Regions from separate parts of the Nostocoides sp. HKS02 genome, predicted to be linked through region 2. Evidence: predicted binding sites of a transcription regulator. Region 2 holds the regulator's gene; the other holds the start of a gene.
The links. The regulator Rex, encoded in region 2, represses fermentation and respiration genes when NADH is low (regulators of the CRP and FNR family bind a similar motif). The targets are predictions, from matches to a motif close to CTTGTGAANNNNTTCACAAG.

Region 1: the regulator Rex is predicted to act here: its motif matches at 3,909-3,928, upstream of edd (phosphogluconate dehydratase).

The regions. Positions count from the first base shown of each region.
Region 1 covers NZ_CP046121.1:3,163,610-3,177,719, forward strand. Annotated here, with positions in the region: gene GKE56_RS15260 (pentapeptide repeat-containing protein) at 1-111, shown strand, start outside; gene GKE56_RS15265 (hypothetical protein) at 1,079-1,294, shown strand; partial or broken gene GKE56_RS15270 (MFS transporter) at 1,344-2,620, shown strand; gene GKE56_RS15275 (hypothetical protein) at 2,685-3,071, opposite strand; gene pdxH (pyridoxamine 5'-phosphate oxidase) at 3,118-3,813, shown strand; gene edd (phosphogluconate dehydratase) at 3,993-5,909, shown strand; gene eda (bifunctional 4-hydroxy-2-oxoglutarate aldolase/2-dehydro-3-deoxy-phosphogluconate aldolase) at 5,906-6,580, shown strand; gene GKE56_RS15295 (SDR family NAD(P)-dependent oxidoreductase) at 6,839-7,579, opposite strand; gene GKE56_RS15300 (hypothetical protein) at 7,576-8,304, opposite strand; partial or broken gene GKE56_RS15305 (metal-dependent transcriptional regulator) at 8,387-9,086, shown strand; cyclic di-AMP (ydaO/yuaA leader) riboswitch at 9,262-9,458, shown strand; gene GKE56_RS15310 (C40 family peptidase) at 9,807-10,187, shown strand; gene GKE56_RS15315 (DsbA family oxidoreductase) at 10,367-11,041, shown strand; gene GKE56_RS15320 (O-acetyl-ADP-ribose deacetylase) at 11,038-11,574, opposite strand; gene GKE56_RS15325 (cation diffusion facilitator family transporter) at 11,619-12,515, shown strand; gene GKE56_RS15330 (DUF1028 domain-containing protein) at 12,533-13,357, shown strand; gene GKE56_RS15335 (alpha-glucosidase) at 13,380-14,110, opposite strand, start outside.
Region 2 covers NZ_CP046121.1:2,302,364-2,316,473, reverse strand. Annotated here, with positions in the region: gene proC (pyrroline-5-carboxylate reductase) at 1-202, shown strand, start outside; gene GKE56_RS11120 (N-acetyltransferase) at 195-701, shown strand; gene GKE56_RS11115 (GNAT family N-acetyltransferase) at 818-1,336, shown strand; gene GKE56_RS11110 (TrkA family potassium uptake protein) at 1,375-2,040, opposite strand; partial or broken gene GKE56_RS11105 (acetoin utilization protein AcuC) at 2,141-3,338, shown strand; gene GKE56_RS11100 (helix-turn-helix domain-containing protein) at 3,511-3,711, shown strand; gene GKE56_RS11095 (30S ribosomal protein bS22) at 3,920-4,018, shown strand; gene GKE56_RS11090 (NAD-dependent epimerase/dehydratase family protein) at 4,255-5,304, shown strand; gene GKE56_RS11085 (lysophospholipid acyltransferase family protein) at 5,304-6,767, shown strand; gene GKE56_RS11080 (DUF5667 domain-containing protein) at 6,788-8,008, opposite strand; gene GKE56_RS11075 (sigma-70 family RNA polymerase sigma factor) at 8,120-8,737, opposite strand; gene GKE56_RS11070 (glutaredoxin family protein) at 9,048-9,296, shown strand; gene GKE56_RS11065 (redox-sensing transcriptional repressor Rex) at 9,446-10,135, shown strand; gene GKE56_RS11060 (glutamyl-tRNA reductase) at 10,132-11,439, shown strand; gene hemC (hydroxymethylbilane synthase) at 11,436-12,551, shown strand; gene GKE56_RS11050 (uroporphyrinogen-III synthase) at 12,548-14,110, shown strand, end outside.

The DNA of each region.
Region 1 (14,110 bases), 860 kb from region 2:
GTCGGCCCCCGTGGGCTCACCGGGCTCAGGGGCGCCACGATCTCCTCACTGCAGCTCATCGACCTCGCGGCCGCGTTCGCCGCCGAGCTCGGCGTCATCGTCACCGACTAGGCAGGGGCCCAAGCGGCGTCGCCCTTTCCCCTTGGGTGGGGCTGCGTCATTTCCCGACCACTCGAACGTCTCGTCATACGAGCCCGCCTCCCACCCGAACCATCGCTCATCTGCTGTTCCTCGCGGGTTCGCCGGCGCTGTGCTGATGGAGGACCGATGTTTCGAAGGACTTGCATCTTCGCCGTGGTGGCAGCCGTTCTGGTCCCACCGCTCTCCCAGCCCGCTTGGGCTGCCGACAATGCGTGCTCGAAGGGCTCAAGAACTCCGGTGTCGGATTTCCGCGGAGCATGTTTGAAGAACAGGACAACGCACGTCGATGCAATGAGTGGCGGACCAGGCGACCGGGCTGAGGCTGTCCGCTCGTCGGTGGAAATCACGCGGACTGACGATGCGCCACACCGACGGAGTGCCACGGCGCGAGTCGGCACTTCGGACGTCGCGGGACCGACGATTACCGACCCCGGCCCCACACATCCGGTCTTGTATTGCAGCTATGGCAACTACCTCTTCCGCGATCCGAGCGGCAACATGAACCTTCGATACAACTGTCCATATCGCAACATCAATTGGTCGTGGACGATGTCCCCAGCACTGCTTGCGATCTCTATCGGGACATGTACCGAGAGAGGCATGAATTACACCGTCAATGGAGGTCCGAAACCCAAGAACGCGCCTCACGTCGCGCCGTGCAACTACATCTTTCATGGAACACTGGCTGGCGTGTCCAACGCCGATGTTGTCTCGTACACCGACGAAGTTGACTTCCCGGTAAAGGGAGGTACCGCGCACGTCCATGTTTTCGGAACCGTCATCGCCTCCAGTTCCTGAGGTGGTCGTCAAGGCTGCTGACGCGGTTGACGCCTCACTGGCCCGAGTGGTTGCCCACTCCATTCGCTTCTCGGGGGCGAGGTCGTCAGGCGACCCAGATGGCCAGTACTTGGCGTCCTTCGACGCTGAGGGTCAGCAGGTGGACGTCTACGCGATGGACGGCGATCCCGCCTCAGCAGCGCTGGCGATCGCGAGTGCGCTCGCCGACGAGCTCTCCGAGCTCTTCTGGGGAGAGGCGATCCCGCCGTGCCCGGGTCATGCCCACCCGATGACGCCGCAGGTGAGCGGCGCGGGAGCTGTTGTGTGGGCGTGCCCGGTCGATGGGCGACCGGTCGACCAGATCTGGCCCGTCTAGGCAGGATCCCGAGACCCCTACGGTCGGCGGTCGGGCCTAGGGTCGCCCTGTGCCGCTGCTCCTGGACCTGACCCCGTTGCGGGTGAACCCGGCATACCGGCGGTTGTATGCCGGGTTCACGCTGTCCAACGTCGGCTCGCAGCTCGCCGTGGTCGCGGTCGGACTGCAGGTCTACGACCTCACGCGGTCCACGGCTGCGGTGGGCATCGTGGGTCTGTGTGCGTTGGTGCCGCTGGTCCTCATGGGGCTCTACGGCGGCACCCTCATCGACCACTTCGACCGCCGCACCGTGGGGTTGGTGGCGCAGGGCGTGGCCTTCGTCGCGAGCGTGCTCTGCGCCACCCAGGCGTGGCTCGGCAACACCCAGGTGTGGGTCCTCTACGCGCTCGTCGCGTTGTGGAACGGCGCGTATGCCGTCTCGTCGCCGGCGCGCACCTCGATCTACCCGCGGATCCTCACCCGAGAGCAGCTGCCGGCCGCCAACGCCCTGTCGGTGTTCGCGATGAACTCGGCGATGACGGTGGGGCCGCTCATGGCGGGCGTGCTCGTCGACTGGGGCGGCTTCCGGGCGGCGTACACCACCGATGCGGTCATCACCACGGCTGCGCTGTGGGGGCTGGCCCGGCTCCAGCCGCTGCCCCCTGAGCCGGCGACCGACGGGTCCGCGCCGACCCGGCCGGGGCTGCGGTCGGTGCTCGACGGCTTCGCGTTCCTCGCGACCCGGCCCAACGTGCGGATGACCTTCGTCGCCGACATCTGCGCGATGCTGCTCGCCCAGCCACGGGTGCTGTTCCCGGCGGCGGGTGCCGTGATCTTCGGCGGGGGTGCGAAGACGGTCGGTGCGCTCAGCGCGGCCGCTGCCGTCGGGGGCATCGGCGCCATGTTCTTCTCGGGGCGCCTCGGCCACGTGCGCCGTCAGGGGTTGGCGATCCTCGTGTCGATCGTGGGATGGGGGGCTGCGATCGCCGGGTTCGGGGTGGCGATGCTCGCGGCCGGGGAGTGCTGACGCGCGGCGCCGCGCTGTGGGCGGGTCTCGCCGCGATGGCGGTCGCGGGTGCGTCCGACTCGGTGAGCGCCGTGTTCCGGACGACCATCCTCCAGTCCGCCACGCCGGACCACCTGCGTGGTCGGCTGCAGGGCGTGTTCATCGTCGTGGTGGCCGGCGGGCCGCGGCTCGGCGAGCTCGCCGGTGGGCTCGTCGCGAGCGCGATCGGTGAGGGTCGCACCGCGGTCCTGGGCGGTCTCGCCTGCATCCTGGCCATCGTCGCCCTGGCTCGGCTGCAGCCCGGTTTCGTGCGGTACGACGCCCGGCACCCGACGGCCTGACGACCGTCTCCCGGCCGCGACCGGCGAGCGAGCCGCCCGGCCTACCGGCGACGGAGCCGCCGGCCTACCGGCGGCGCGGCAGGTTACGCAGCCGTTCCGCGGGGCTGGGCAGCTCCGCGGGGCGCACCCTCGTGCTCAGGTCGCTGCGCGCGATGAGCTCGGTCAGCGGAGTCGTCGTGGCGGGGTGGGCGGCGATCGGCTCGTCCCCGGAGAACACGACCCAGATCGGCTCGCTGTGGTCAGCTCGCGGGTCGAAGGTCTTGAGGACCATGCCGTCTCGCACGGTGGCGGCGTGCTCGACGGCGCGACGCTTGGCGCGCTGGCGGTCGAGCGCCTTCTGTGCCGCGGCCATCGCCGGTTCCTTGGCCTGCTGGGCCAGCACCACCACGTGCGGGCCGTACTTCACGCCCCACTTGATGATGCTCCCGACAGCCTTGCCTTTGCTGGGCATCGTGCCTCCCTGACGGTCTGCTTCGACCTCACCCTAATCTCGTGCCATGGCTGACGTGCGGCGCGCTGACCCGGTACGCATCGACTACAAGGGCGAGGGGCTCTCCGAGGAGCACGTCGCCCCCACCCCGTGGCAGCAGGCCCAGCGCTGGGTCGACGAGGCCGTGGAGCGCTCGCAGGCGCAGCCCGACGTGCCCGAGCCGCTCGCGCTCTCGGTCGCCACCGTGGATGCCGCGGGCCGACCGAATGTCCGGACCGTGCTCCTGCGCTTCTTCGACGAGCGTGGCCCCGGGTTCGTGACCAACACCGAGTCCACCAAGGGCCTGGAGATCGCGGCGACCGGAGGGCTTGCCGCCAGCCTGACCTGGCCGGCGATGTGCCGCGCGATCCGCTTCAGGGGCGTGGCCCAGGAGCTCGGTCGCGACGAGGTGAGCGGCTACTTCGGCTCGCGACCGTGGGGGTCGCGGATCTCGGCGTGGGCGTCGCGGCAGTCCCAGCCCGTCGTCGGCCGCGCCGCTCTGGAGGAGGCCTACGAGCGGTATGCCGCGCAGTGGCCCGACCGCGGCCGCCCCGACGACGTACCCGTGCCCGACTTCTGGGGCGGGTACCGGGTGGTCTGCGACGAGGTGGAGTTCTGGGGCGGGCGGCGGAACCGGCTGCATGACCGGCTGGTGTTCACCCGCGTTGCCGAGGGGTCCCTCGATGAGCCGACGGCCTGGGCGCTGTCCCGCCGCCAGCCCTGAGCCGCTGAGCCGCTGAGCCGCCCTGCCGTCGCGTCGCGGACCCTACCGGTCCGTATGGCGGGATGGCGGTTGCCGAGAGCTGAGACGTCGCCACACTTGTGAACGGAATCACAACGCGCGCGCCATCGTCGCCGTTCGCGCGGTCCACCTCCCTGACCGCCGCTTGATCCAGGAGCCCCATGGCGCCCGCCGTCCACCCTGTCGTTGCCCACGTCACTGCACGCCTCACCGAGCGCAGCCGAGCGAGCCGCACGGCATACCTCGAGCGGTTATCCCGAGCCGCCTCCGAACTCAGCCTGCGCCCCGCGCGCACCGACCTCGGCTGCTCCAACCTCGCCCACGCGGTGGCCGCGTGTGGCGGGTCGGACCGCGTCGTGATGGCCGCCGACACTGGCATCAGCCTCGGCATCGTCACGTCCTACAACGACATGCTCTCGGCGCACGCACCGTTCGAGCACTACCCCGCGGCGATGAAGCAGACCGCCCGTGAGGTCGGTGCGGTCGCGCGGGTCGCGGGCGGAGTGCCGGCGATGTGCGACGGCATCACCCAAGGTCGCGCTGGCATGGAGCTCAGCCTGTTCAGCCGCGACGTCATCGCCATGTCGACGGCGATCGCGCTGTCGCACGACGTGTTCGACGGTGTCCTGATGCTGGGGGTCTGCGACAAGATCGTGCCGGGCCTGGTCGCGGGTGCGCTGTCGTTCGGCCACCTGCCGGCAGCCCTCGTGCCGGCAGGACCCATGGCCAGCGGGCGGTCCAACGCCGAGAAGGCCGAGACCCGCAAGGCGTATGCCGCGGGCGAGGTCGGTCGCGACGACCTCCTCGCGAGCGAGGTCGCGTCCTACCATTCGCCGGGCACGTGCACGTTCTACGGCACGGCGAACTCCAACCAGATGCTCATGGACGTCATGGGGCTGCACCTGCCGGGCGCCGCGTTCGTCCACCCCGACGACCCGGTGCGCGAGGCCCTGACCGCGGCCACCACCCGTCGGGTGGCTGAGATCGCGGGCTCTGCGGCGCCCTACGGCATCGGCCAGGTCGTCGACGAGAAGTCCGTGGTCAACGGGGTCGTCGCCCTGCTCGCCACCGGGGGCTCGACCAACCACACGATGCACCTGATCGCGATGGCGGCGGCTGCGGGCGTCGACCTCACCTGGGAGGACTTCGACGACCTGTCGGCGGCCGTCCCGTCGGTCGCTCGCATCTACCCCAACGGGCCGGCCGACGTGAACCACTTCCATCAGGCCGGTGGCACGCCCTTCCTCATCCGGACCCTGCTCGACTCCGGCCTGCTGCACGAGGACGTCCTGACGCTCGCGGGCCCGGGCCTGCGCCGATACACCCAGCGCCCAACCCTGGTCGACGGCGTGCTCGAGTTCGTCGACATCGCCGCGGAGTCCGGCGACCCGGCCGTCCTGCGCCCGGCAACCGAGCCGTTCGCGGCCGACGGTGGCCTGCGGATGCTGCGCGGCACGCTGGGCCACGCGGTCATCAAGGTGTCTGCCGTGAGCGAGAAGGACCGCGTCATCGAGGCCCCCGCGCGCGTCTTCACCGACCAGGTGGGGTTCCTCCAGGCGTTCTCGAGGCGCGAGCTCGACCGGGACGTGGTCGTCGTGATCCGCGAGCAGGGCCCGAGCGCCAACGGCATGCCCGAGCTGCACGCGCTCACCCCGTCCCTCGGCGTCCTCCAGAAGCGGGGGTATGCCGTGGCGCTGGTCACCGACGGACGCATGAGCGGTGCCTCGGGCGCCATCCCCGCCGCGATCCACGTGACCCCGGAGTCGGTCCACGCCGGTCCGATCTCGAAGATCCACGACGGCGACATCGTCCGGGTGGACTCGCTGACCGGCCGTCTCGACGTACTCGTCGACGAGGCCCAGTTCGCCGCCCGCGTGCCCGCGCAACGAGTCACCGAGGACGGTGTCGGCACCGGTCGCGAGCTGTTCGCCTCGATGCGCACCGCCGTCGGCCGTGCCGACGAGGGCGCCCACGTGTTCGCCACCATGGGGCGCGCCTTTGCCTCTGGCGTCCACGGTGGTGGCGATGCCGAACCCGACTACCTGAAGTCCGTGCCCCAGGAGGAAGACGTCCGATGACCCTGCAAACCACCGGAACGACTGCAACCACTGCCACCCCAGCCCTGCGCAGCGAGGCCGACATCCTCGCCCTCGCCCCGGTCATCCCGGTGGTCGTCGTCGACTCCGTCGAGCAGGCGGTGCCGCTCGCCCGGGCCCTGCTGCGCGGCGGCATACCGGTCATCGAGCTCACGCTGCGCAGTGCGGCGGGGCTGGGCGCCATCGAGGCGGTCGCGTCCGAGGTGGAGGGCATGGTCGTCGGGGCCGGCACGGTGGTGACGCCGGAGCAGGTCCGGCAGGTGGTCGATGCCGGCGCGCAGTTCATCGTCACGCCGGGGTCGCCGCCGCGGCTCCTGCAGGCAGCCCTCGACAGTGGGCTGCCGCTGCTGGCCGGCGCGGGCACGCTCACCGAGATGCTCACCCTGGCCGAGGCCGGTCTCGAGGCGATGAAGTTCTTCCCGGCCGAGGCCAGCGGCGGACGGCAGTACCTGTCCGCCGTGAGTGGACCGTGCCCGCAGCTGCGGTTCTGCCCGACCGGCGGAATCACCCCGGAGACTGCCGCCGACTGGCTCGCCCTGCCCAATGTCGGCTGCGTCGGCGGGTCCTGGCTGACCCCGAAAGATGCTGTCGCCCAAGGGGACTGGGCCCGGATCGAGGCGCTCGCGGCGTCGGCGCTGGCGTTGCGTCCCTGACTCCCCAGGGCGTGGAACAGCCCGCGGGCCTGCCGTGCCGAACTCGAGCGGCGTGGCGTGGGCAGGGGACGACCTGCACGACCCGCGGGCTGCGGTGAACTGCTGGGGATTGCGCCGGTGGCGTCACCTCGAGCAGTCGAGGTGCGCTAGCGCGCAGTCACCTCACGCGTCCAATGAGAAATCACTTCTTGGACCACCTCCCTTCCGTGTAGCTCGAAGGTAAACGGCGGCGTCGGCTCCTGCAACGTCTTATCGCGATCAGCTTTCGCGGTGCACCTTGTGGGGAGCCGCCTGGACGCGCGGCTTGATGACGAGCAGGTCGATGTTGACGTGCGCGGGACGCTGCACCATCCACACGATCGCCTCGGCGATGTCCTGTGCCACCAATGGCTCGGACACCCCGGCGTAGACCGCGTCGGCGCGCTCCTGGTCGCCCGCGAACCTGGTCAGCGCGAACTCCTCGGTGCGCACCATGCCCGGGGCGATCTCCTCGACCCTGACGGGTTGGTCGACGAGCTCGAGCCGCAACGTCGCGGTGAGCGCGGCGACGGCGTGCTTGGCAGCGACGTAGCCCGAGCCGCCCTCGTAGGCCACGTGACCGGCGATCGAGCCGACGTTGACGATGGTGCCCGCGCCCGAGGCCACCAGGGCCGGCAGCAGCGCCTGCGTCACCTGCAGGGTCCCCATGACGTTCGACTCGTACATCCCGCGCCAGTCGGCCACGTCGGTCGCGGCGGCGGGTGCCAGTCCCAGCGCGCCGCCGGCGTTGTTGACGAGCACGTCGAGCCGGCCGCCCACGGCGCTGGCGAGCCGGGCGACGTCGTCGGCGCTGGTGACGTCGCAGGGGACGGCTCGCCCGCCGATCTCCGCGGCCACCGCGTCGATGCGGTCGGAGCGCCGTGCCGCGCAGACCACCTCGTAGCCGGCCGCGGCGAGTTGTCGCGCCGTCTCCGCGCCGATGCCACTGCTCGCTCCGGTCACCACTGCCAGCCTGCTCATGCGTTCTCTCCCAGGGGTCGGACGGTGTCGGGGTCCACCGCGATCCAGGTCGCCTCGGCGTGGCCGAGGAGCTGGGCCGGCCGGTCGCCGTCGGCGGCATACACGGCGGTTCCGCTCAGGTGCTTGCGGCCCTGCGAGCCGCGCTGCCACGCCATGATCACGTACGGCTCGCCCGGCACCGGTGCCGTGTGGACAGTGGCGGTCATCGTGCCGAGGACCATCGGGCGCCCGGCGATGCCCGAGGCCCACCCGCCCGGGCAGTCCAGGGCGGCCCACACGGTCTCGGGGCCCACGTCCGGAGCGGGAACCCACGCGCATGCGTAGAGGCCGCCGTCGACCGGCCCGGGCTGCAGCCGCAACGCGTCGCCGGGTTCACGAGCGGTGCCGCACGAGTAGCACGTGGGGAACGGGTGCGCGACCAGGCCCTCGTACCGCTCGCCGGCCGCCTGTGCGTCCGCGAAGGACACCGGAGCCGGTATGCCGCGGGGGTCGGGCGCCGCGCCGATGCTCGCCTCGAGGACCAGGCGGTCACCGTCGAGAACGCGCAGGGACCCGTCGAGCCGATCCACGGCCAGCTCTCGGTCGAGCGGCGGAGGCGTCCGCAGCCGCACGGTGACGGCCTCGCCGGGCCCCGGGGACAGCAGGGAGGCGGCGTGTCCGCTCACCCAGCCGCCGTTGCCCGACTCGGGAGGGCCGCAGAAGCGCGCGGGCACCACGAAGCTCATGGACCCGAACGTAGCCGACGCGCGAAGAGGCAGAACGACCGGTGATGAGGGCCTGACGCCCGCAGGTGAGAGGCTTGGTGCTGTGACGGACCTGATCGACACCACGGAGATGTACCTCAAGACCATCTTCGAGCTCGAGGAAGAGGGGGATTCCACCGCTTCGCGCGCGCATCGCCGAGCGGCTGGGGCACTCGGGCCCGACCGTGTCGCAGACGGTCGCGCGCATGGAGCGCGACGGTCTGCTCAGCCTCGCCGGCGACCGGCACCTCGAGCTGTCCGTCCACGGGCGCCTGCTGGCGACCCGGGTGATGCGCAAGCACCGCCTCGCCGAGCGCCTGCTCGTCGATGTCATCGGCCTGGAGTGGGAGTACGTCCACGACGAGGCGTGCCGGTGGGAGCACGTCATGTCCGAGCGCGTCGAGCGCAAGATCCTCGCGATGCTCAAGGACCACCACGACTCGCCCTACGGCAACCCGATCCCCGGGCTCGACGAGCTCGGCGAGGATGAGCCCACCGAGGACTTCCGCTCCGGCCTGCGCACGCTCACCGAGCTCGCCACCGACCACCCCGAGACGGTCCTCGTGCGGCGCATCGGTGAGCCGGTCCAGGTCGACCACGAGGCGCTCAGCCTGCTGACGATGGCGCGCCTGCTGCCGGGCGAGCGGGTGCGCGTGCACCGCGCAGACGGCCGGGTGGTCGCGGTCCGCGAGAACGCTCCCGACTCGACCGCGGTGTCGCTTCCCGACGACGTGGCTCAGCACGTCTTCGGAGCCCTCGTCTGACGTGGCGGCCCTCTCGGCTGCCATTTTGTCTGGGTTCCGTGGCGTTTCTGTGGGTTTACCTTGGCAGGCTCTTGGACGCGCCGTGACCGCAATGTGACATTGGTGGCCGCTCTGTGTAGTCTCGCGGAGATCTTTCCTCCCCTGGGAGAGATTGGCTCGATGTGGACTGCCTAGTCCTGTCACCACGCCCGAGTCCTCAGCAAGACCGCTTGACAGGAGCGGGGGACCCACTTTTGGGCCTTCCTCGGAAGGTCCTCGGGGTGAAGCCCTCACGCGCGAGCCCGCTAGGACGGGTGTTCAGACGTGAAGGCCGGGTGAACTACCTCCACCCGAACCCGACAGCTCACCTCGTAGGCGCTGGAGGTTCAATCATCGTGGCTTCTCACACTGCTGGCCGCCATCGCGCGCCTGGCCGTTACAACCCCGTTTCCGAGATCAGCGGCATCGTGGCGAAATCCGCCCAGCCTGCTGTCAAGACCTCTGCCGTCATTGCCGCGTCTGGCGGTCTCGTGGCCTCGTTCGCCCTGCCGGCGTCCGCAGCAACTGCCTCCCAGGGCACGGAGAAGGTCCCCACGCTCTCGGCTCCGGCCGCTGTGCAGGCCCCCCCAGGCCGCCGCGCCCCAGGCCGCTGGCGCGTTCGGCCTCATCGGCTTCCAGGCCACTGCCAAGCCGAAGCCCGCCCCCGCTCCTGCTCCGGCCCCCGTCACGCGCACTGCGCCGGTGGCCAGCCGGTCGATGGCGCGAGTGCCGCTGATCGCCGCGAAGCCCGCCACCGGCGGCATCCTCGGCATCGCCGCCCAGTACCAGGGCGTCCCGTACATGTACGGCGGCACCACCCCGGCCGGCTTCGACTGCTCGGGCTACACGGCATACGTCTTCCGCCAGGTCGGCATCTCGCTGCCCCGGACGGCTTCCGAGCAGCAGGCGGCCGCGACCCCGGTGTCGAACCCCCAGCCCGGTGACCTCGTGTTCTTCGGGTCGCCCGCCTACCACGTGGGCATCTACGCCGGCAACGGCATGATGTGGGACAGCCCGCACTCCGGTACGACGGTGGGCCTGCACCCGATCTGGTCGTCCAGCGCCACCTACGGCCGCCCCTGACCCACGGCCCCCCGCGGAGCCACGCACGCAGGCCCCCTCCCGCTCGGCGGGTGGGGGCCTGCGCGTCTGTGTCGCCGAGCGACAGCAGGGGTATGCCGCGTGGCTCGGCGCGTGCGCGCCCGTGGCCCGGCGGGTGGGCGCCCCGCGCCGCCCACCGGCGTTCGTGCTTGTATGGAGGCATGACCGCAGTCGAGATCGATGTCTGGGCGGACGTGGTCTGCCCGTGGTGCTACATCGGGAAGCGACGTCTCGAACAGGCCATCGCCGAGAGCGCCCACCCTGCCGAGGTCACCGTGACGTACCACGCCTACGAGCTGGACCGTGGCACCCCACACAGTGACGGCACGACGATCCTGCAGTGGCTGGCGGAGCGCTACCAGACCGACCTCGACGGGGCCCGCGAGATCGCCGAGCGCCCGGCCACGATGGGCCGTCCCGACGGCATCGAGATCGACGTCGATCGCCAGCTGCGGGCCAACTCCTTCGACGCGCACCGGATCATCGCGCTCGGGCTGGCCCAGGGTGGCCACGCCCTGCAGGCGGCGGTTCTCGAGCGGCTGTACGCCGCCTACTTCGCCGAGGGCAAGGCAGTCGACGACATCGAGACCCTGCAGCGGCTGGGCGCCGAGGCCGGCCTGGACGGACGACGGCTGTCAGCGGTCCTGGCCGGCACCGACTACGCCGATCAGGTGCGGGCCGACGAGGCCGCCGCGACCGAGGTCGGCATCACCGGCGTCCCGTTCTTCATGGCCAACCGCCGCGTCGCGCTGCAGGGCGCCCACACCGCCGAGGTCATCGGTCAGCTGATCGAGGCGGGTGCAGGCGAGCACGAGGCGATGAGCCAGGGCGCTTAGCCCGCGTCAGCTGGGGTCGCCAGGGCCGCCTCGAAGTCGGCCAGGGCCGCCCGGCTGAACAGCACGAAGCGGACCAGCTCCGGAGCGCCGTGCTCGTCGAGCTCGGTCCGGACCGTCTCGACGGCGATCCGCGCGACCTGCGCAGAGTCCCACCCGTAGATGCCGGCGCTCACCGCCGGGAACGCGAGGCTCTGCGCCCCGACCTCGCGTGCGACGGCGAGGCTGCGGCTGAAACACGAGGCCAGCAGGGCAGGGTCGGTCTGCCCGATGTGCCGGTTCGGGCCCACGGTGTGGATGACCCAGCGCGCCGGGAGGTTGCCCGCGCCCGTGACGACCGCGTCGCCGACTCCCAGGCCCGACCGGTGCGTCGTCTCGCGCAGGCGCCGGCACTCCTCGAGCAGTGCTGGGCCGGCCGCGGCGTGGATCGCTCCGTCGACCCCTCCGCCACCGAGCAGGGAGGAGTTGGCCGCGTTGACGATGGCGTCGAGCGACTGGGTCGTGATGTCGCCCAGAACGGCGTCGATGATGGCCACGGACCAACCGTAAGCCTCCGAGCCCCACCGCCTAGGATCGAGTGATGGGTGCTGGCCACGATCATCACGCCGGGGCGCGGCACCGTTGGCGGCTGGCTGTGACCGTCGGGCTCGTCGGGGCGTTCTTCCTCATCGAGCTCGTGGTCGCCCTCGCCTCGTCCTCGCTCGCCCTCCTGTCGGACGCGGGCCACATGGCCGCCGACGTGGTCGGGCTGAGCGCAGCCCTGGTCGCGACGCGGGTCGCCTCCCGACGCGACACGACCGGCCGGCGCACCTACGGGTCGTACCGCGCCGAGGTGTTCGCGAGCGCCCTGGCCGTGCTCCTCATGGTCGGCGTATCGGCATACGTCGTGGTCGAGGCGGTGCGCCGCATCGGCGAGCCGGTCGTGGTGCCGGGCCGCCCGCTGCTGCTCGTGGGCGCGCTTGGGCTCGTGGTCAACGTCGTCGCGATCGTGCTGCTGCGCGGTGGTGCGCAGGACAGCCTCAACGTCCGTGGCGCCTACCTCGAGGTCGTGGCCGATGCCGCAGGATCGGTCGGCGTCATCGTGGCCGCGCTGCTGATCCGCGTGACCGGCAGGCCGGTCTGGGACACCGTGGTCGCGGTGGCGATCGGGGTGTTCGTCGCGGTCCGGGCCGTGATGCTGGGCCGACAGGTGCTCGCCGTGCTGGGCCAGCACGTGCCTGAGGGTCTCGAGCCCGCCCGCGTGACAGCGGATCTCGCGGGGATCGGTGGCGTGGCAGACGTGCACGACCTGCACGTCTGGACCCTCACCTCGGGCATGAACGTCGCCACGGTCCACCTCGTGTCCGTCGCCGGGGCAGACGTCGAGCGGATCCTCAGCGACGGCCAGACCCTGCTGCGCGAACGCCATGCCATCGCGCACGCCACGCTGCAGGTCGAGCCGAGTACCGGCGACTCCTGTCGTGACACGGACTGGTGAGCGGCTAGCGTCGGCGTGTGACGTTGTCCATCGTGGGTCAGGTCGGCGAGGCGTTCGGCGTGGCCGTCGCCAGCAAGTTCCCGTTCGTGGGTGCCGTCGTGCCCGCCGCGCGCCTGGGGGTCGGCGCGGTCGCCACGCAGGCGATGGCGCGGGTGTCCTATCGCGACGTCGCGCTGACGGCGCTCGGTGAGGGCGTGTCCGCGGCCGATGCGGTCGCGGCCTGCACGGGCCCCGACGGTGACCGGGACCACCGGCAGCTCGGCGTGGTCGGCGTCGACTCGCAAGCGACCTACACCGGCCCGCAGTGCCTGTCGTGGGCCGGCGGGGTGTCCGGGCGCGAAGCCAGCGGCGGCTACGCTATCCAGGGCAATATCCTCACCGGGCCAGAGGTGGTGGAGGCGATGGAGCGGGCCTGGCTGGGGTCCGCCGGTGCCTCGCTCAGCGACCGCCTGTGTGCCGCGCTGCTCGCCGGCGACGAGGCCGGCGGCGACTCCCGCGGTCGGCAGGGCGCCGCGCTGTATGCCGTGCAGCCCGGCGCGGGGTACGACGCGTGCGGGGTGCTCGCCGACGTGCGCGTGGACGACCACCCGGACGCACCTCGTGAGCTGGCCCGGCTGCTGCGGCTCAACGACCTCATGTTCGGCGCGCCCGAGCAGGTACAGCCGTTGGTCGGCGTGCTGGCCTCCGAGGTGGGCGCTCGCCTCGCCGGGCTGGGGTACGACGACGGGGCTGTGGCCGAGGCGCTCGCCGCGTGGGCTTCGGCGGAGAACTACGAGACGCGACTGAGCCCGGACGGCATCGACGCCAAGGTGCTGGCCGCACTCCGCGACGCCACGGCATAGGCAGACTTCCGGCCACCTGCGGTCACCGCTTGAGGATGCGGGCCTCCCAGGGGCGCAGCGGAGCCGTGGCCGACTCGGCGGTCGCCAGGTTGCCGAGCAGGAGCTCGGCGCCGGTCCAGCTGTAGAGGTCCTCGAGGCACCCGCCCAGGTCGAGCTCGTCGCCGGAGAAGTTGGCGACGACGAGCACGTCCGTGCCCTCGTGCGAGCGGGTGTACGCGTACAAGGCGGGGTGGTCCGGGGCGAGCATGTGGAAGTCGCCGTGCGCGATCGCGGGCTCGGTGTGGCGCAGCGCGATGACCCGGCGGTAGTGGTGGAACACCGAGTCGTCGTCGGCGACGGCCGCCGCTGCGTTGATGTCCGGGTAGTTGGGGTTGAGGGGGGCCCACGGTGAGCCCTCGGTGAAGCCGGCGTGCGCGCTGCTGTCCCACTGCATGGGGGAGCGGGCGTTGTCGCGACTGCCGACGCGCAGCGCCCCGAGCACGGTGTCGGAGTCGAGCCCGGCCGCCATCGCCGCTTCGTAGTAGTTGACCGACTCGATGTCGAGGAAGGCGTTCTCGTCGGGGAACGGCACGTTGGTCATGCCGAGCTCCTCGCCCTGGTAGACGTAGGGCGTGCCACGGTGCAGGTGCAGCACGGTGCCCAGCAGCTTGGCGGCGGCCACCCGGTACTTCGGGTCGTCGGTGGCGAAGCGCGAGACGGCACGCGGCTGGTCGTGGTTGTTCCAGTAGAGCGAGTTCCAGCCGCGTTCGGCGA
Region 2 (14,110 bases):
CCAGACGTTGTTCGGCGCCGCGACGATGATGCGCGAGACCGGCCAGCACCCGACGGTCCTGCGCGAGCAGGTCACCTCTCCGGGCGGCACGACGGCGGCGGCGCTGCGCCAGCTCGACGACCACAAGGTGCGCGCCGCCTTCATGTCCGCGATGGAGGCCGCGGCGGTGCGCTCGCACGAGCTGGCAAGTGGGCGTGACTGACCGCTCCGTCGGGGCGCCGCCCGTATGCCGGCTGGAGCCCCCTCTGTGGCGGGTCTACCGAGGCGTACGGCTGGCGATGCTCCTCGACGAGCCCCAGGCCTTCGGCAGCACCTTCGCCCGTGAGGTGCAGCTCAGTGACGACGAGTGGCGGGCACGTGCCGCCGGGGCTCCCACCTGGCTGGCCCATGACGCCGAGCTGCCCGTCGGGGCGGTCACCCTGTTCCGCTACCCCGAGCAGGCCGCGGACGAGGCCTGCCTCGTGGCGATGTGGGTGGCGGCGCACGCCCGGGGCCGCGGCGTCGCCGACGCCCTCGTCGGCGCCCTCCTCGAGCATGCGCGGTCGGTGGGGCTGCGCCGGGTGACCCTCGATGTCGCCCACGCCAACGGCCGCGCCATCGGGTTCTACGAGCGGATGGGCTTCACGCCGACCGGCCGGGAGGGCGCGCTCGCCCACGACCCGGCGGTGACTGAGCTGGAGCTGGAGCACGTGCTCGCGTGAGCCTGTTCGTGAGGCTTCCGTGAGCCGTTCCGTGAGCCTTCCGTGAGCAGGGTTCACAGTGAACTCTCGGCAAACTCCCCTGACCGAAACCGTCGTCCCCGTGCGACAGTGGGCGCATGAGCGACATCACCGTGCGGACCCTGGGCGAGGACGAGTGGGAGCAGTACCGCGCGGTGCGGTTGAGCGCGCTCGAGGAATCCCCTGACGCGTTCGCCGCGACCCTCGCTGAGGAGCAGGAGTTCGACGAGGCCCTGTGGCGCACCCGGATGCAGCGCTCGCAACGCCTGCTCGCCGAGCGCGAGGGCACAGCGGTCGGCGTCGCGAGCCTGGGCCAGCAGACCGAGAGCGACCGCGTCGCCGAGCTCTTCGGCCTCTGGGTGAGTCCGGCGGCCCGTGGGTCGGGCGTGGCCACCCAGCTCGTCCGGGCGGGGGCGGATGCCGCCCGCCAGCAGGGGCGGACCCACCTGGCCTACTGGGTGGGCACCGACAACGGGCGTGCGGTGGCCTTCGCCAGCGGGTTCGGGTTCCGCCCGACCGACTCGCGCCGGCCGATGCGGGTGCGGCAGGCCGACGTCGAGGAGGAGATCGCGATGGTCCTCCCGCTCGGCGAAGACCGCGGTATGCCGCGCCTCTGACCTGCGTCCGAGTCGGCCCTCACGACACCCTCAGGACGCTAGGGGCGCGAGGCGAGCCGGTCGAGCAGGTCCGTGGGCCCACTGACGATGAGCGTGTCGTGAGCCGTGACCTTCGTCTCCGGCACGGCATACGTGAAGTCCTCGCCGGGTGACTTCACGCCCACGACGGTCACGCCGTACTTGCTGCGGATCGCGCTCTGCTTGAGCGTGAAGCCGATCGCCTCCTGCGGGGGCTTCATCTTGACGATGGCGAAGCCGTCGTCGAACTCGATGTAGTCCATCAGCTTGCCGTTGAGCAGGTGGGCCACCCGCCGACCGCTCTCGGCTTCGGGCGAGACGACGTGGTGGACGCCGATGCGGTCGAGGATGCGGGCGTGTTCGGGGGAGATGGCCTTGGCCCAGATGGTCGGTATGCCGGCGTCCACGAGGTTCATCGCGCAGAGCACCGAGGCCTCGACGGAGGATCCGATGCCGACGACCGCGAGCTGGTAGCTGCGGGCCTTGAGGTTGGCGACGGCCTGCGGCGTGCTGGCGTCGGCCTGGACGATCCGGGTGACCTTGCCGAGGAACGACTCGGCCAGCACGGGGTCGCGCTCGACGGCGACGACGTGATGGCCCAGTCGTTGGAGCTCGACGGCGACGGCGCTGCCGAACCGGCCGAGGCCGATGACGAGGACGTCGTCCTCGTAGAGCTTCTTTGCCACAACCGTCCTCCGGGCCGACGTTGGTGAGACCAGCACGCTACCGCGTCCGCGCAGGGGGCTCGGCTGTCGTGGCCGGACTCCCACCGGTACCGTGCCGGACATGCCCTCACAGGTGCGGGTGGTCTGGGACCACGCCTTCACTGCCTACGACTTCGGGCCCGGCCACCCGATGAGCCCGGTCCGGCTCGACCTGACCGCGCGGCTGTGTGAGGCGCTCGGGGTCTTCGACGGCGGCGACGTCGAGGTCGTCGCGCCTGCGGTCCCGAGTGACGACATCCTGACCACGGTGCACGACCCCGCCTACGTCGATGCCGTGCGCGCGGCCTCGTCAGATCCTGCGGATGCCGACGCGAGCCGCGGGCTCGGCACCGAGGACGACCCGGCCTTCCGCGGCATGCACGAGGCCAGCGCCCGGGTCGCCGAGGGCACCCGGCAGATGTGCGCCGACGTCTGGGAGGGGCGCACCCGCCACGGGGTGAACTTCTGCGGTGGGCTGCACCACGCCATGCGCGGCAACGCGTCGGGGTTCTGCATCTACAACGACATCGCGGTGGGCATCCAGTGGCTGCTCGACCACGGGGCGCGTCGGGTCGCCTACGTCGACGTCGACGTCCACCACGGCGATGGCGTCGAGCGGATCTTCTGGGACGACCCCCGGGTCCTGACCGTCTCGCTGCACGAGTCGGGTCGTGAGCTGTTCCCCGGCACCGGCTTTCCCGGCGACCTCGGTGGGCCCGGCGCCGAGGGGGACCGCCGTGAACGTCGCGCTGCCACCCGGCACCGGCGACTCGGCCTGGCTGCGGGCCCTGCACTCCACGGCGCTGCCGGTGGTGCGCGCCTTCAAGCCCGACGTGCTCGTCACCCAGCACGGCTGCGACACCCACGCGCAGGACCCGCTCGCCCACCTGGCGCTCTCGGTCGACGCCCAGCGCGGCGCGGCCGACGCACTGCACCGGCTGTCCCACGAGGTGTGCGACGGTCGGTGGGTGGCCCTCGGCGGCGGCGGCTACGAGGTGGTCGACGTCGTGCCGCGGACGTGGACCCACCTGACCGCGATCGCGGCCCACCGACCCATCCCGCTGACCACCGCTGTGCCGCAGGACTGGCTGGACTTCGTGCGCCAGCGCTATGGCCGCGAAGGCCCTCGCCGGATGGGTGACCTCAACCCCGCCGACGGGCCGATCTGGCACCAGCCTTGGGACCTGGGGTACAACCCCCACAGCGCGGTCGACCGAGCCATCATGGCGACCCGCGAGGCGGTGTTTCCGTGGCACGGACTGGACGTGTGGTTCGACTGACGTCGCGGTGATTTCGCAGGTCGTCACGGCGTGTCGGCTGGACATCGGCCAAGAAGTTTCGCCATTGACTTCCCCACGAGTCACATGAGCCCCTACAGTTCCTTCTGCACGAGCGTAGAGGTCCGCCGGAGGGGAAGCCGGCGATGCGCGCGTGTAGAAGATCGAGGTAATCATGTCCAACGAGCGACAGCTCGCCGAGGTGCGGTTCCTGACCGTCGCCGAGGTGGCCTCGATCATGCGCGTGTCGAAGATGACGGTGTACCGGATGGTGCACGCAGGAGAGCTTCCCGCAATCCGCGTCGGGCGGTCCTTCCGGGTTCCGGAGGACGCCGTGCACAAGTACCTGCACACGTCGTACGTCGACACCGCATGATGGTGTGCTGACCGCACTGCGAAGGGCGGGCCCGGACGACAGTCCAGGCCCGCCCTTCGCGCGCCCGCCGGGGCGCCCGGCGCCGCCGCGTCATACCGGCGGGTTTGGGCTGTGGGCCGCTGGGCCGCTAGAGTGACGTCCACTGTTCGGCGTGGTGCGTTGGTTCGTTGCCCCGTCCGGCAACACGACCACCACACAAGAGGACACCATGGGCTCTGTCATCAAGAAGCGTCGCAAGCGCATGGCGAAGAAGAAGCACCGCAAGCTTCTTCGCAAGACCCGCCACCAGCGTCGCAACAAGAAGTGACCGAAGGCCCCCGCCATGCGGGGGCCTTCTGTCTTTCCCTGCACGCGGGGTCTTTCCAGGCGCACGGGGTCTTTCCAGGCGCACGGTGTGACGAGCGCCGCGTCCACGGGCTGGCCCGCACGGCGCACCGCAGGGGAGCCGCTGGGTAGGGTGGCATCGGTCGCGAGGACCGCGGCCACCATGATCCTGGTGCCCCCTGCTGACCCCGCCCATGCTGTTGACCCTCGGGAGAGACTGTGGCTGATGTCGTCCTCGTGACCGGCGTCTCCCGCTATCTGGGCGGCCAGTTCGCCCGGGCCCTCACGAACGACCCATCGGTCAGCCGCGTCATCGGGGTCGACGTGATCCCGCCCACCCACGACATCGGCCGCGCCGAGTTCGTGCGTGCGGACATCCGCAACCCGATGATCGGCAAGATCATCGCGCAGTCCGACGTGGACACCGTCGTGCACATGAACGTCATCGCCACCCCCACGAATGCCGGCGGACGCACCTCCCAGAAGGAGATCAACGTCATCGGCACGATGCAGCTGCTCGCTGCGTGCCAGAAGGCCCCCAGCATCCGGCGGCTGGTCGTGAAGTCGTCGGCGGCGGTGTACGGCTCGAGCCCGCGCGACCCGGCGATGTTCACCGAGGACATGGGCCCCAAGTCCCTGCCACGCACCGGGTTCGGCAAGGACTCCGTCGAGGTCGAGGGCTACGTGCGCGGCTTCTCCCGGCGCCGACCCGATGTCGAGCTCTCGGTGCTGCGGTTCGCCAACATCATCGGCCCGGGCATCCGCACCTCGCTCACGGACTACTTCGCCCTCCCCGTCATCCCGGTGCCGTTCGGCTACGACGCCCGCCTCCAGTTCGTCCACGAGACCGACGCCCTCGGCACATTGCTGGCGGCCACGACCGGTCCGTCGACCGGCATCACGAACATCGCGGGAGACGGCGTCATCACCGTGAGCCAGGCGGCAGCGATCGCGGGCCGCGCGGTGATCCCGTTGCCGATGCCCGCGGCGGGGCTGTTCGGTGCGGTGCTCAAGCGCGCCGGCCTGGCCGACTTCAGCAGCGACCAGGTCCAGTTCCTCGCCTACGGCCGGGGACTCGACACGACGCGGATGCGCGAGGTGCTCGGGTACGAGCCCGAGTTCACCACCCGGGCGGCCTTCGAGGACTACGTGCGGGGCATCGGGTCGGTCCTGCCCGGCAGTGCCGCGCTGGGCTCCGCCGTATCGGGTGTCGCAGGCACGGCGGCCAACGCAATCGGCCACGTGTGGGCCGCAGGGAGGAATGACTGATGGCCGCCAGCTCGGGCGCATCGCGCACCACCAAGGCCGCGACGACGGCCAAGACGGCCAAGACGGCCAAGACGGCCAAGACGGCGAAACCGCGCAAGACGGGGGCGCTGGCCGCGGGTGCGGCGCGGGCGTCGGGGGAGCGCGCGAAGCGGCGCAGCACGCCGCTGCTGGCCGGCGCAGGCCCCACCAGCACGACCCCCAGCCCGACCACCCGCACGACCCCCAGCACGACCCCCAGCACGACCCTCAGCACGACCCCGACCGGCACGACCCCGACGTCGGACCGGCCCACCCGCTCGGCCAAGCACCGCCCCCAGCCGGTGGCGAAGGCCGTGCCGACCACCAAGACCGTGGCTCGCTCGGGAGCACGCACGACCCGCCCGGCCCGAGCCGCGCGGACCGTCCGGCCCGTGCGTGATGCGAGGTCCGCGGCCACGCCGGCCACCCGGCATACAGACGTGCGCCCCGTCCGTGCCCTCCAGGCCGTCGGCGACGAGGTACCCGCCGCGCAGGAAACACCGCCGGCGTCGACGCGGCGCAGCATCGCCCCGGGGATCGAGGAGCTGCTCACCGCCGGGATCGCCGCCGTGCGGGTCGCCGCCGAGGCCGCTGGCATCTCCGCGGACGATGTGGAGCGCCACCTCGCCTCGACCTTGTCGTTCGTGCGCAGGCGACTGACCGGCGACTACATCGTCGACGAGTTCGGCTTCGACGAGGACTTCACGACCAGCTTCTACCTGCCCGTGCTGCGACCGCTCTACCGCTCGTGGTTCCGGGTCGAGGTGCGGGGCATCGAGAACATCCCGAGCGAGGGTGGTGGCCTCGTCGTGGCCAACCACTCGGGCACCATCGCCATGGACTCGCTGATGACCCAGGTGGCCGTGCACGACGAGCACCCGGCGCATCGGCACCTGCGCATGCTCGGGGCCGACCTGGTGTTCCAGACCCCGGTGATCGGCAATGTCGCCCGCAAGTCCGGTTCGACCCTGGCCGCCAACCCCGACGCCGAGCGACTCCTGTCGAGCGGGGAGCTCTGCGGCGTCTGGCCCGAGGGGTTCAAGGGTGTCGGAAAGCCCTTCACCGAGCGCTACAAGCTGCAGCGGTTCGGCCGTGGCGGGTTCGTGTCCGCGGCGCTGAAGACCGGCGTTCCCATCATCCCGTGCTCGATCGTGGGTGCCGAGGAGATCTACCCCATCATCGGCAACATGAAGGCCGTGGCGCGGCTGTTCGGCGCCCCGTACGCCCCGATCACACCGACCTGGCCGTTGCTCGGTCCGTTGGGGCTGATCCCGTTGCCGAGCAAGTGGATCATCGAGTTCGGGTCGCCCGTCGAGACCGCGCACCTCGGGCCGGGAGCTGCCGACGACCCGATGCTGGTCTTCGACCTCACCGACCAGGTGCGCGAGACGATCCAGCAGACGTTGTACTCACTGCTCATGCAGCGGCGGTCGGTCTTCTTCTGACCGACGTTCTGACCGACGCGTCAGGGCAGGGTGATCGTGGTGCCGGGCAGCGTCGTCGACAGCAGCGTGGAGCTCGGCAGCGTGACCCGGATGCCCCCGGTGCCGAGGGACACCGATGGCGCCGGCAGCTTGAGGGTGCTCGACACGAGTGGCACGGTCGCCGTCACCGAAGGCACCTGCACGCCGACCCCGCCGGTGCCCAGGCTCGCGCCACCGCCTCCGGCGGAGACCACGCCACCCGCCGGGGCGCTCACATGGGGCAACGGTGCGCCCCCACCGGCGCCGCCGGTGATGGCGGTGGAGGGGACGGTGATGGTCGTTCCGTCGGCACCCACCGCGCCAGGGCTCCCGAGGCTGCCGGATCCGGACTGGGCCGACGGGTTCGTGCCGGCTGGGTTCGTGCTCGCTGGCCCCGGCAGGGATGCCGGGTTGTAGGCGCTGGGAACGAGGGTGGCGCACGGTGCCCCGCAGGCCGCCAGCCGCCGCTGCGCGGCCTGTTGGCTGTCCTGCAGGAGCGCCTCGAGCCGGCCGACGAGCGGCAGCGACCCGGCCGGAGCCTCGGCACGCAGCACCTCGACCTGCGGCAGGGCGCGCGCGGTGAAGTCGCGCATGGCGAGCAGAGCCTGCGGGTTGCCCGTCGCGGCATACGACCGGTCCAGCGCGCGCTGGCCACCCTGGACACTGTCGATGGCCTGCTGCACCGCGACGTTGACGTCGTCGGCGCTCGGGCTGCCGCCGGGGCGCTCGACCACCGAGCGCGCGTCGGAGATGTGCTCCTGGGCCTGGGTCAGGTAGGTCTGGCCGCGGTCGAAGTCGCTGTCGGCCAGGCGCACGGCGACGTTGTCGAGCCAGCTCTTCACGGGGTAGAGGCTGTCGCCGGGGACCGAGCCGCGTGAGGCGACGCCGACCACGGCGCCGACGAGCAGCGCCGACGCCACCGCACCGGCCAGCGCGCGAGGCAGGCCATGACCGACGACCACGACGACGGGAGTGGGTCGGGCGGACGCGCGACGCTCGGCGCGGGACCTGGCCGCGGCGGGGCTCGGGGTCGGCAGGCTCGCGGCCTCGGTCATGAGGCGGGTGCGCAGCGCCGCGACGAACGCGGGGTCCGGGCTGGGACCGGGGCGGGCCGTGCGCAGCTGGTCTGCGGTCGTGAGCAGGCTGGACAGCTGGGTGTCGCTGGTGGGCTGGCCCTCGAGGGCGCGCTGGAAGGCGTCTGCCCTGCGGTTCAGCACGGGCATGGTGACACCTCCCTGCTCAGTTGTTGCGGCACCGCGTGAACGGCCTTATGCGGTGAGAACGAGCGGTCCGGACGGAAGTTACGCGCCGATCCGTAGCGAAATGCGAAGTGGTCAGAGCTCGACATCGGCCAGCTCCCGGTGCAGGGCGCGGACGGCGCGGAGCTGGAGCTGTTTGACCGCGCCCTCGGACTTGCCGAGCACCTTGGCGGTCTCGGAGAGGCTGAGCCCCTGCAGGAACCGCAGGACCACGCACTCGGCCTGCTCCGGCTTGAGGCCCTTCACGGCGGCGAACAGGCGTTCGTTGCGCAGCCGGTCGAGGACCTCGGTGTCGGGTGCGTCGATCCGCTGGTCGGCGTCGAGCATGTCGGCGGTCGTGACCTCCATGCGGAACCGCGCCGACTTGGCGTTGTCGGTGATGAGGTTGCGGGCGATCGTCACGAACCACGCCGCGATGTCGCGGCCCTGCCACGAGAAGGAGTCCATCCGGCGCAGCGCCCGCAGGAACGTCTCCGAGGTGAGGTCCTCGGCGAGCTGCTGGCTGCCGACCCGGACGTAGATGTAGCGGTAGACGACGTCGACGTAGCGCTCGTAGAGCATGCCGAACGCCTCGGAGTCGCCGCGCTGGGCCAGTTCGACCAGCGCCGAGATCCGCTCGAAGTCCTGGGGGGCCTCACCGGGGCCGAAGCCCGCTCGCGCGGCGGTGCTGCCGTCGCGGTCGCCCCCGGGCATGGTCTCCGCGTACTGCTCAGCCTCGCCGGCGAGGCTGGAGCAGTACGCGCAGCGTGGCCAGGAAGTCGGTGGTGGCCGCTGCGAGTCCGTAACCCCGCGAGGAGCCCGTCGTTGTGCCTGCTGAGGTCACCAGGGCAGGACGCAGGACCGCGAGAGGGCTCGCGGTGCTGACGGTTGCGGGTATCCGGATGGTGACCTCCTGACCGTGACAGTTTCCCCGAATTTCTCCCCTTTGTCAGGAGACCTGCGCCACACCGCACCTGCCGGCAGGGGTATGCCGCGCCCCGGGTGCCCGGCATACAGTGAGGTGGTGCCTGTTTCCCTGCCTCGGGTGACGCTGATCGCCAAGCCCGGCTGCCACCTCTGCGACGACGCGCGAGCGGTCATCGAGCGCGTCACCGCAGACCTCGGGGTGGGCTGGGTGGAGCACTCCATCGCGGACGAGCCCGCGCTCGCGGAGCAGTACTGGGAGCAGATCCCGGTGACCCTGGTCGACGGTCGCCAGCACGACTACTGGCGGGTCGACGAGGCCCGGCTGCGAGCCGCCCTGGGGGGCTGAGCCAGCCTGCACCGTGACGTGGGTCACGCCCGTGGCCCAGCGGTCGCTTGTGACTTTGTGCATCGGTTCACAAAAGCGTAATCTGACGGGGCTCCCGTCCGCTCCAGCCAGGTGCGGGCTGCCCTGGAACAGAAGGAGCCCAAGAGACCGTGTCTGCCGATCCGAGCACCCGTCGGGGCGTCCCCGACGCCACGGTCGCCCGGCTCCCCGAGTACCTCCGGGCCCTGACGGGTTTCGCCGAGCGGGGCATCGCGTCGGTCTCGTCGGAGGAGCTGGCCGCCGCTGCCGGTGTGCGCAGCGCCAAGCTCCGCAAGGATCTCTCCCACCTGGGTTCCTACGGCGTGCGGGGGGTGGGCTACGAGGTCGACCACCTCGCCTACCAGATCTCCCGCGAGCTCGGGCTGACCCAGGACTGGCCCGTGGCCATCATCGGCATGGGAAACCTCGGCCATGCGCTGGCGGCCTACAGCGGGTTCGCGACGCGAGGATTTCGGGTCGTCGCGCTGCTCGACCAGGACCCCGGCCTGCACAGCCAGCTGATCGCTGGGCTGCCGGTGCTGCCGATGGACGCCCTGGCCGGCCTGGTGGCCGAGCAGGGGCTGGCCATCGGGGTCATCGCGACTCCCGCCGCGTCCGCCCAGTCGGTGTGCGACCAGCTCGTGGCGGCGGGCGTCCGCTCGATCCTCAACTTCGCACCCTGTGTGCTCGTGGTGCCGGACGACGTCGACGTGCGCAAGGTCGACCTGTCCACCGAGCTGCAGATCCTCGCGTTCCACGAGCAGCGCAGGGCCTTGGCCGAGGGAGACCTCGCGTCGATCGCGACGGCGGTGGCCCGATGAGCCTGGTGATTCTGGGGCTGTCCCACCACACCGCCCCCCTGCCCCTGCTCGAGTCGATGTCGCTCGACCCGGCCGGCCGCGCCGCGCTCGCCGCGAGCCTGACCCGGCGCGAGAACCTCTCCGAGGCCATCGTGGTCTCCACCTGCAACCGCACCGAGGTGTATGCCGAGTCCCTCACCTTCCACGGCGCGGTCACCGACATCGCCGAGGCCCTGACCGAGGTGACTGGTGTCGCACCCGACGAGCTGCGTGAGCACCTCTACGTCCACTACGAGGACCGCGCCATCGCCCACGCCTTCACGGTCGCCTGCGGGCTCGACTCCATGGCGGTCGGTGAGGCCCAGATCCTCGGGCAGATGCGCACCGCGCTGCGCGAGGGCCAGCGCGCCGGTCAGGTCGGCCCGGCCCTCAACAGCCTGTTCCAGCAAGCCCTCCGGGTGGGCAAGCGCGCCCACACCGAGACCGGTATCGACGCCGTGAGCGTCTCGCTGGTCGAGGCGGGACTGGCCCGCGCCGAACGCGAGCTCGGGTCGTTGAGCAGGCTCGACGTGCTCGTCGTCGGTGCCGGTGCCATGAGCTCGCTCGCCGCCACGACGGTCACGCGGGTCGGCGCCCGCAGCATCACCGTGGTCAACCGCACGCTGGCCAAGGCCACCCGGCTCGCCGAGCGCGTCGGCGGGGCGGCCCGCCCCCTGGGCGAGCTGCCGGCGGCGCTCGCCGGCGCCGATGTCGTCATCTCCTGCACCGGTTCGACGGGGGTCGTGGTCGACCTGGCCGGGGCCGGCGACGCTCAGGTGGCGCGTGGCGGCCGCCCGCAGGTCTACATCGACCTCGCGCTGCCCCACGACGTGGCCCCCGAGGTCGACTCCCTGAGTGGCGTCAGCGTCGCAGGGCTCGCCGCACTCGGCGACCAGCTCTCCGGTGGCACCACGCCGCCGCAGGTGCAGGAGGTCGCCGACCTCGTCATCGGTGAGGTCGCGGCATACCTCACGGCCCGTGCGGCCGAGTCCGTCGCGCCGACAGTGGCCGCGCTGCGGTCCCACGCGGCAGACGTGGTCGCCGCTGAGCTCACCCGCCTCGACCAGCGCCTGCCGGACCTCGACGAGCAGACGCGCGCCGAGGTCCAGCTCGCGGTGCACCGCATCGTCGAGAAGCTGCTCCACACCCCCACCGTGCGGGTCAAGGAGCTGGCGGTCGGGGGGCAGGGCGACGACTACGCCCAGGCCCTGCGCCAGCTGTTCGACCTGCGCCCCGGCGAAGCCGTCACCGCCCTGGTGCCCCCCGAGCGAGGTGGTCTGGCGTGAGCGCCGTCCTGCGACTCGGCACCCGCCGCAGCACGCTGGCCACGACCCAGTCCGACTGGGTGGCCGACCTGTTGCGGGCCCGGGGTCACGAGGTGGAGCTCGTCGAGATCGTCACCGAGGGCGACACCTCCAGCGCGCCGCTCAGCTCGCTGGGCGGGACCGGCGTGTTCGCCACCGCACTCCGCCAGGCCCTGCTCGCCGGTGAGGTCGACCTCGCGGTGCACTCGCTCAAGGACCTGCCGACCGCGCCTGAGCCGGGTCTGGTCATCGCTGCCCTGCCGGTCCGCGAGGACCCCCGCGACGTGCTGGTCAGCACGTCTGGTGCGGGTCTTGGTGAGCTCGGTGACGGCGCCGTCGTCGGCACCGGATCACCGCGCCGGGTGGCCCAGCTCGCCGCGCTCGGCCTCGGGCTGGAGTTCAAGGACATCCGGGGCAACGTCGACACCCGGATCGGCTTGGCCCGCGAGGGCGCCGTCGATGCCGTGGTCCTCGCCCGCGCCGGGCTTGCCCGCCTCGGGCGCCTCGACGACGCCGCCGAGGTCCTCGACCCGCTGCAGATGTTGCCTGCCCCCGGGCAGGGAGCGCTGGCGGTCGAGTGCCGCTCCGACGACCAGGTCACCATTGAGCTCCTGCGGGCGCTCGACGACCCCGACACCCGCGCGGCGGTGACGGCCGAGCGCGCACTGCTGGCCGCCCTCGAGGCCGGGTGCTCGGCGCCCGTGGGGGCCCTCGCCGAGGTCGTCGAGGGCGACGACGGCCTCGAGCTGTCGCTCCGCGCCTTTGTCGGCGCAGTCGACGGGTCGTTCGACCTGCGTCGCTCCCTCGTCGGCCCCGTGGGTCAGGCCGAGGCCATCGGCCAGCGCCTGGCGGCCCTGCTGCTCGAGGACGGTGCCGACTCCCTGGTCGCCCCCTCGTCGTCGGTCTCATCGTCCGCCTCGTCCTCGTCCTCGTCCTCGTCGCGACCCTCGTCGTCGTCCTCGTCGCGACCCTCGTCGTCGCCCGAGGCCGACCACGCGCGCTGGCGCCCAGACCCAGCCGGGGCGACCGGAGACCATCCGCTCGCCGCCCCCGACCGCAGCCCAGCACCCAACAGCACGGAGCGTGCACTGTGAGCCCCTCGCGCTCGACCACCACCACTGCCACCACCACCCCCAAGCCCGGCCGCCAGCCCGGCCGCGTCGCCTTCGTCGGCGCCGGCCCCGGCGATGCCGGCCTGATGACCGTGCGGGCGGTCGAGTTCCTCGCCGCCGCGGACGTCGTCGTGATCGACCAGGTCGCCCGTGAGGGCGTCGTGGCCAGGTACTGCCGCCCCGACGTCGAGATCGTCGACGCCGGGCACGGCGACCACGGTCAGCCGCTGACCCACGCGATGCGGGCCAAGCTCGTCGTCAAGGCTGCCAAGGCTGCTCGCGGCGGACTCGTGGTGCGCCTCATGGACGGCGACCCGGGCACCTTCAACGGGCTCGCCGAGGAGGCGCTGGCCTGCCACAAGGCCGCGATCGGCTTCGACGTCGTCCCGGGGGTGAGCGCGGTCTCCGCAGTCCCGGCATACGCCGGCATCCCGCTGACGTCGAGCAGCTCGCCCGCGGTCCACGTGATCTCCGCGAACGACCGCGCAGTCGACTGGTCGGCCTCGGTCGCCGAGTCGGTGACCGTGGTGCTGCTCGGACCCCCTGAGGACCTCGCGGTCGCGCTCGGCAAGCTGCTCGCGGCTGGCCGCACCGCCGACACCCCGGTGGCGCTGACCGAGAAGGGCACGACCATCGGGCAGTCCACGCGGGTCTCCACGCTCGGCCAGGTCGCCAAGGTCATGAAGAGCGTCGAGTTCCCGGCCCTGGCCGTGGTGGGGTCGACCGTCGCGCTGCGCGAGAACCTCTCGTGGTTCGAGACCAAGCCGCTGTTCGGATGGAACGTCCTGGTGCCCCGCACCAAGGAGCAGTCGGGCACGACGATCGCCCGGCTGGAGTCCTATGGCGCGACTGCCGAGGTCGTCCCCACGATCTCCGTCGAGCCGCCGCGCACGCCCCAGCAGATGGAGCGCGCCGTCAAGGGTCTGGTGACCGGACGCTACGAGTGGATCGGTTTCACCTCGGTCAACGCCGTCAAGGCCGTCCGTGAGAAGTTCGAGGAGTTCGGGCTCGACGCACGGGCCTTCGCCGGGCTCAAGATCGCCGCTGTCGGCGGGGTCACGGCCGAGGCGCTGCGCGAGTGGGGCATCGTGCCCGACCTCGTGCCGTCGGGTGAGAACTCCGCGAACGGGCTGCTGGCCGACTGGCCGCCGTTCGACGAGGTGCTCGACCCCATCAACCGGGTCTTCCTGCCGCGCGCCGACATCGCCACCGACACCCTGGTCGCGGGCCTGCAGGAGATGGGCTGGGAGGTCGACGACGTCACGGCATACCGCACCGTGCGCGCGGCGCCGCCCGCCGCGCACATCCGCGAGGCCATCAAGGGCGGCCAGTTCGACGCGGCCGTGTTCACCTCGTCCTCGACGGTGCGCAACCTCGTCGGGATCGCCGGCAAGCCGCACCCGTCGACGGTGATCGCCTGCATCGGTCCGGCTACCGCCAAGACCGCCGAGGAGCACGGGCTGCGGGTCGACGTGCTCGCGCCCGAGGCCTCCTCCGACGCCCTGGTCGACGCGCTCGCCGACTTCGGGCTGGGCCTGGCG